One region of the Mangrovibacter phragmitis genome, then DNA from elsewhere that is predicted to be linked to it. Evidence: predicted binding sites of a transcription regulator. Region 1 holds the regulator's gene; each other region holds the start of a gene.

Region 1 (2,271 bases):
TACCATCCAGAGTTAATTCACCTGATTTAATACCCGGGATGTTAACGGCCAGAACTACGCCACCGATAACGGTCGGGAACTGGAACAGGCCATTTTTTGCCAGGTCAGCATCGCTCATTGGCGCATCAGATGCACCGAAATCAACGGTTTTTGCAATGATTTGTTTGATACCACCTGAAGAACCGATTCCCTGGTAGTTTACCTGAGAACCTGTTTTCTGCTGGTATTCTGCAGCCCATTTTGCATAAACCGGCGCTGGGAATGTACCACCGGCACCGGTCAGGTTAGTGGCTGCAAATGCAGTTGTGGTGGACAGAGTCAGAGCGGCGATTACAAGACGGGCTGAAGAGCTAAGCATTGCCATAATTTCTCCCGGAAAAGGTTAGATCAAAAATAATTTTTTAATCGCTGTGTTTTCAGTACCTGGGAAGAATAAGGCGAATTTGTGACAGTTTTGTGTCATTCATGAACAATTTTCAGAATTTGTTAGGTAAAGCTGAAGGGATGCCTGGTTGTGCAAACAAAAAGGCACGCTCTAAAGCGTGCCTGTATGCGTGATTAAATACAGTAAAATTAACGAGTACCGTATACCACAATTGTCTTACCATGAGCGGAAATCAGGTTTTGATCTTCCAGCATTTTTAAAATGCGGCCCACAGTTTCACGGGAACAGCCAACAATTTGACCAATCTCCTGGCGGGTGATCTTGATTTGCATGCCATCCGGGTGAGTCATCGCATCAGGTTGTTTTGCCAGGTTAAGCAAAGTCTGTGCAATTCGGCCGGTTACATCGAGGAATGCCAGGTTCCCCACTTTTTCAGAAGTGACCTGTAAACGACGTGCCATCTGGGATGAAAGGCGCATCAGAATGTCCGGGTTTACCTGGATCAACTGGCGAAATTTTTTGTATGAAATCTCGGCAACTTCACAGGCTGTTTTTGCACGAACCCAGGCGCTACGCTCCTGGCCTTCTTCAAACAGCCCCAGCTCGCCAATAAAATCGCCTTGATTAAGATAAGAAAGGATCATCTCCTTGCCTTCTTCATCTTTGATAAGCACGGCCACAGAGCCTTTTACGATGTAATACAGCGTTTCTGCTTTCTCGCCCTGATGGATCAGGGTGCTCTTGGATGGATACTTATGAATGTGGCAATGTGACAAGAACCATTCGAGAGTCGGGTCTGTTTGGGGTTTGCCAAGCACCATGCGCGGTTATCCTCTATTATAAACTTGCTCAAAGACAGGGTAGGGCCCTGTTGGCGTTACAACATTAAATCGCCCCATTCCTGAAGCGAGCCATAAGTCGTTTGGTCTGTAATCGCTTTTTCCTCTGTAACAGGTATGACGTCACTGTCAGCCTGTTACATCTTGTTTGTTTTAGCACAGGTTTCCTGTAGTGTCTTCTATTGTCTCGTTTCAGCATGACCTGTGTCGCCTTCCATTGCCTGTTTTGTTAATGCCGCGTAATCTGTTGCGATGACACTTTAGTTGGGAGTAATAAGAATGCAGGCGCGAGTTAAATGGGTTGAAGGTTTAACATTTTTGGGTGAATCCGCCTCAGGTCACCAGGTGCTGATGGATGGTAACTCCGGTGATAAAGCGCCAAGTCCAATGGAAATGGTGCTAATGGCAGCAGGTGGATGCAGTGCCATTGATGTGGTCTCTATTTTACAAAAAGGTCGTCACAATGTGACTGATTGTGAAGTCAAACTGACTTCTGAACGCCGGGAAGAAGCACCGCGTTTGTTTACCTCTATTAATCTGCACTTCATCGTTACAGGGAAAGATCTGAAAGATAATGCCGTGGCTCGTGCGGTAGATTTATCTGCAGAAAAATATTGTTCTGTTGCGTTAATGCTTGGCAAAGCTGCCACTATCACGCACTCATGGGAAGTCGTTGAAGGTTAAGTTTTCATGACGGGTGCTGCGCCATGCAGCACCCTGCCTGTTGGTACCCCATATCAGCCTCCCGCGACTTTTTTCCCTTCCGCCAGGCGTTTAACCAGTGGCGTCATGATTAACTCCATCGCCAGTCCCATCTTCCCACCAGGGACAACTAATGTATTGATATGTGAAATAAATGACCCTTGCAGCATTGCCAAAAGCCATGGGAAATCGATATCTTCCAGCCCACGAAAATGAATGACTACAAAACTTTCATCCAGTGAAGGAATGGCTTTTGCGGCAAAAGGGTTGGACGTATCCACTGTAGGGACGCGCTGGAAGTTAAGATGAGTACGTGAGAACTGAGGTGTAATGTAATTGATATAA
Region 2 (2,271 bases), 1.4 Mb from region 1:
GGCCAGGGCGTTCTTATCCATACCGGTTTGTTGTTGCAGGTGCTGTGTTTGCTCCGGAGTCAACATGGCTGGAAAGGCGCTATCGTCCAAAATAGATTGCAGGGAAGCACGAAGAGTTACAGGCAGAGCTTCAAAGGCTGAAACAAAACGGGGATGCATAACATGATGCCTTGTATCAGGTTAATGGAACCGTAGTGTACGGTTCTCACTAATCTGAATATGTGATCTAACTCTAATTATTAATGCAACTTGCTAATGGTGTTGCGTATTTTCGAGATTGTGCGCAAATTTACCTTAAAACCGCCAGAATAACCGGAAAGAGAAACGGAGCAACCAACGAGGTGATAATCCCGCAGATAACCAGTGCCAGTGAGCTGAATGCGCCTTCCTGAAAATCCAGTTCGGCGCAGCGTGCTGTGCCTAACGCATGGGAAGCTGTTCCCATGGAGAGCCCACGGGAAGCTTTGGTGGTAATGTGCATGGCATTCAACAGGGTGTGACCAAAAACTGCACCTAAAATACCGACATAGATAACACACACCGCGCTGATTGCCGGCAGCCCGCCAATACTTCCGCCAACTGCCATCGCAATAGGGGTGGTGACAGATTTAGGCAATATAGAGGCTGCGATTTGCGGCGTGGCACCCATTAATAGTGCAATGCTGGTGCCGGTTATCATTGCCACCATGCTGCCAATAAAGCAGATAGAAATAATGGATTTCCAGCGGGCGCGAATTTGGTGAAGCTGCTCGTATAGTGGAAATGCCAGCGCTACGACAGCCGGTTGCAGCCAGTCGTTCAGCATTTTGCTGCCCTGAAAATAGTGCTGGTATTTGATTCCCGTGAGCAGAAGAAACGGAATAATCACCACCATGGAAACCAGCAGAGGGTTCAGCAGTGGCGTTTTAACCACAGTGCCAAGCTTGCGTGCTGCAAAGAAAACCACCAGAGTTAGTGGCAATGACCACCAAATATCACTCATTTCTCTTTAACCTCTTTCTGGCCAACAACTTTACGTTCTCCGTGAACCAGGTGAGAGGTCCAACTGACAACGACCAGAACAACGATTGTGCTGATAGTACATGACACCACGATGGGGCCGAACTGGGTACGCAGCAAGTCGAAATACTGCATGACACCCACCCCAATGGGTACGAACAGCAATGCCATGTAACGAATGAATAAGTGGCAGCCAGGCTTTACCCACTGGGCAGGCAGGATTTGTAATGAGAGCAGCAGGAACAGCAACAGCATGCCAATAATCGAGCCTGGAATTGTAATAGGAAGCAGTGTGGCAATAAACTGCCCGGCATACAGGCAGGCATAAATAAAGAAGAAAGCCCGGCAATATTGCCAGATGATAAGCAATGTATGGCGCATTTAAGTAACCCCTGAATGAATGCATTCATCATACAATTAAAAAAGCTTTTGTGCTATGGATCACACCATGAATTCCCGTTATAGCAACAATGCCTTTTTAGTATGGCTGATACCGGTTGATACCATAGGCGATTAATGCAATCCAGTGTGGTAACGGGTTGTAAACCCGGTGCGCGTACTGCCTCTCACAGTCAGGCGGATTAAGTAAAGTAGGGTGCCAGGATACTTTCAAGCCAGCGAATGAAAGTTCGCACGCGCGGAGAAAGGTTGCGCCTGTGCGCCACAACAACGAAAGCGGTGAGGGGTTCAGGAGGCTTGTCCGGAAGTATTTCCACTAATGCCCCACATTCAATATAAGGAGCCAATGCTGAATACCCTGCCTGAATCAGTCCAATCCCTGCCAGCCCTGCTTCATGATAAGTTTGTACACTATTGACTTGAACAGCTCCTGGTAGCGCAAGCAAGGCATAACCTTCACCATTCGGGTATTCCCAGCCAGTTGGTTTGGAGCCCAGTGAGCGTGTGTAGTGGACTATTTGATGACCTTGTTCAACCAGGTCCTTCAGTGTGTGCGGGGTACCAAAACGTTTCAGGTAGGATGGACTTGCAGCATTGATCATGCGTAGTTGTCCCAGTTTTCGGGCAACCAGCGTTTCATCCATTATGGGGCCAAGACGGATAACGCAATCAAAGCCTTCCTGAACAAGGTTGACACTGCGATCAGTGCTGGATAGCTCGAGTTCGACTGCCGGGTGCGCCGACAGAAATTCCGGTAAAGCCGGTATTACAATACTTTTCGCCAGTTCCGTTGGCATATCAATACGTAATTTACCGCGTACAGGTGCGCCGTTTGAGGCAAACATGTTCTGTAATTCTTCTGCCTCAGCCAAT
Region 3 (2,271 bases), 1.4 Mb from region 1:
ATTTAATTCATCTTTGCTCCAGCCAAACAATCTTTGGCATTCTCCGTTCCATAATATACAACGATTTTCTGCACTAAATGAATTTATTAATATTGGCGCATTAAAAAAAAGAGTTGTGTATTGCGCAACTATCTCTTGTTTATCGTTTGAAAAAAATGAGTTTACAGAATGCTTAATTAAGTATTCCTTTATTGCACTGGAGATAATCGCAGAAATATTTCGGAGTAATTTTTGTGAATAAAATCGATGGGAAAATGCGAGAAAAAAATAACCAGCAACATCACCTTTTTGATAACGAAGCTTACCTAAAACAGCAGACTCAAGGGCATACAAGTTACCCTCAGACTGGGAAAAGAAATGCTTACCCACACCATGTTCCCAGACCACAGTATTCCACTTGTATGCCTGCAGGCGTCGGTCCGCAAGCATTTGGTAAACATCTTGCTCCCGGCAAGGACAGTAACCACTCACCCTGACACTAAGAGTTTGTGGCTGCTCAATAAGCGCCACCCAACCCAGGCGCGCATCAAGTGCACGGGTAAAGGCCCCAATCACTTGTTCAAGAGATGTACTTTCAAAAATAGCCGGAAGCACCCCGGCCAGAGCATTCAATACTGCATCAGGCATCTGTATATAGTGCTCAGTATTATCATTTTTCATTTAAAATTCTTCACATAACCATATGAATTCGAATATAATTTACTGAACAACGCTATCGCATTACACTATAAATACAGACTTAAAACAGCTTTGGATACAGTGTGATGCGCCCAAAAAATATAACGATATTAACCAATATTTAGAAAGGTTCCGCAGGGTCTGAAAAAACCCACCATGATATAACACAGTGTAATAAGTCATAAAAAAGTATTAGTAATCAGTATACTGGCATACAAGCGCAGTTAATAATCACTCCGGTCATAATAAGTCAGCCTGATACTGCTGTAAATAACACAGCACAGAGCTGGCAGCATAATGCTATTCTTAATTATCTGATTTTACTTATATAATTAGCGCCAGCCAGGATTATTCCCAGCAGCTTTTCCATCCGCAACAAATCGGGCCAGTATTTTCCCTTTATAAAATAATCACATAAAACATCGGTGTGTTTTGTAAAAAAATTATCACCGTCAACTGGTGAATAAAACAACAAATGTGATATAGTTCACAAAAATAAGTTAAACAACGCTTCATCACCTGCAATGTTACAGTGCTTTCTCAAGGCTGACGTCAGAGACCTGCCTCAGAAAGCCACCGAATTACTGAGGATTGTTTTCATGGCTACTCTAACAACGAGCGTAATGCTGATGCGCTGGCCACTGTTCAGCGCGGTACTGATGTTTATGGCCAGTACTCTTAATATTCGTTTTCGCCGTAATGAACGTTACGCACTGGCGTTTGTCAGCACCAGTTGTGGCCTGGCAGCATCTTGCTGGTTTGCAACGACCTTACTGGGGCTGTCATTGGTTGATTTGAGTATCTTCTGGGCGCATTTCAAAGATGTGATGGTTGATATTATGAGCCATACTCCCCCGGAATGGCCGGTCATGGTTAGCTAGGTTCAGCGGTAATCTTCCCTCATCTTCTGCAATAGCGGATCAAAGCGAATAAACAAAGCGTTATCGAAAAACGTGATAATTTTTATCGATCTGGCAGAATAATACTGCCAGAGAGTGAACATCCTTGTTCTTATACTCAGGATGATACTTTTTATTTCACTTTCTGGTGAGTTAATACTCGCTGACAAACGCGTAATTGCTTTCCAGTACCCCGGCTATATATGCTTCAAAGCTCTCTGCCAGCACGATATAACTGTCAGGGTCATGCAGAAAACGCACCACCTGCCCACAAGTACCACCTGGGGCCGGGTGGAAATCAATATACAGGCGGGAAGTACCACCATTATTCAGGCAATGAGCAAAGCACAGCCGTTCACTCATCGCGACAGAGGTATCAATCCGGTTGTCTACATAAATGGCATCCGTTTGCCCAAGCCACTCACCATAAATGTCGCTAATTGAATCCCCAAAATGTTGCTCTTCCTGAATTTGCTCACAGGAAAGCAGGTAGTAGCCAAAATCCTCACCGGCATCGGATGCCAGTAATAGCAAATTAACCATCTTCCCGTCATACTTTTTCCAGTATGTACCATCAACCTTACTTAACAGTTGCTGTAATTCAGGCGGACACAGTGGATAAAGCTTTACCAGTTGCGCAAGTGCCTGTTCTGTTGCACCACACAACACAGCCCACTGTTTCTGGTTTTCCTCA

Evidence for each region. The regulator CRP, encoded in region 1, controls carbon source genes, mostly activating them, when cyclic AMP is high. The targets are predictions, from matches to a motif close to ATGTGANNNNNNTCACAT.
Region 2: the regulator CRP is predicted to act here: its motif matches at 1,429-1,446, upstream of MPHASIOC01_RS12280 (CidA/LrgA family protein).
Region 3: the regulator CRP is predicted to act here: its motif matches at 1,154-1,171, upstream of MPHASIOC01_RS25530 (YjcB family protein).

Annotation. Positions count from the first base shown of each region.
Region 1 covers NZ_CP134782.1:3,935,361-3,937,631, reverse strand. Annotated here, with positions in the region: gene pstS (phosphate ABC transporter substrate-binding protein PstS) at 1-364, opposite strand, end outside; gene crp (cAMP-activated global transcriptional regulator CRP) at 574-1,206, opposite strand; gene MPHASIOC01_RS19200 (OsmC family protein) at 1,504-1,908, shown strand; gene MPHASIOC01_RS19195 (phosphoribulokinase) at 1,962-2,271, opposite strand, start outside.
Region 2 covers NZ_CP134782.1:2,541,294-2,543,564, reverse strand. Annotated here, with positions in the region: gene cdd (cytidine deaminase) at 1-159, opposite strand, end outside; gene MPHASIOC01_RS12285 (CidB/LrgB family autolysis modulator) at 290-982, opposite strand; gene MPHASIOC01_RS12280 (CidA/LrgA family protein) at 979-1,380, opposite strand; gene MPHASIOC01_RS12275 (LysR family transcriptional regulator) at 1,581-2,271, opposite strand, start outside.
Region 3 covers NZ_CP134782.1:5,321,239-5,323,509, forward strand. Annotated here, with positions in the region: gene MPHASIOC01_RS25525 (sensor domain-containing diguanylate cyclase) at 1-387, opposite strand, end outside; gene MPHASIOC01_RS25530 (YjcB family protein) at 1,278-1,559, shown strand; gene MPHASIOC01_RS25535 (SMI1/KNR4 family protein) at 1,731-2,271, opposite strand, start outside.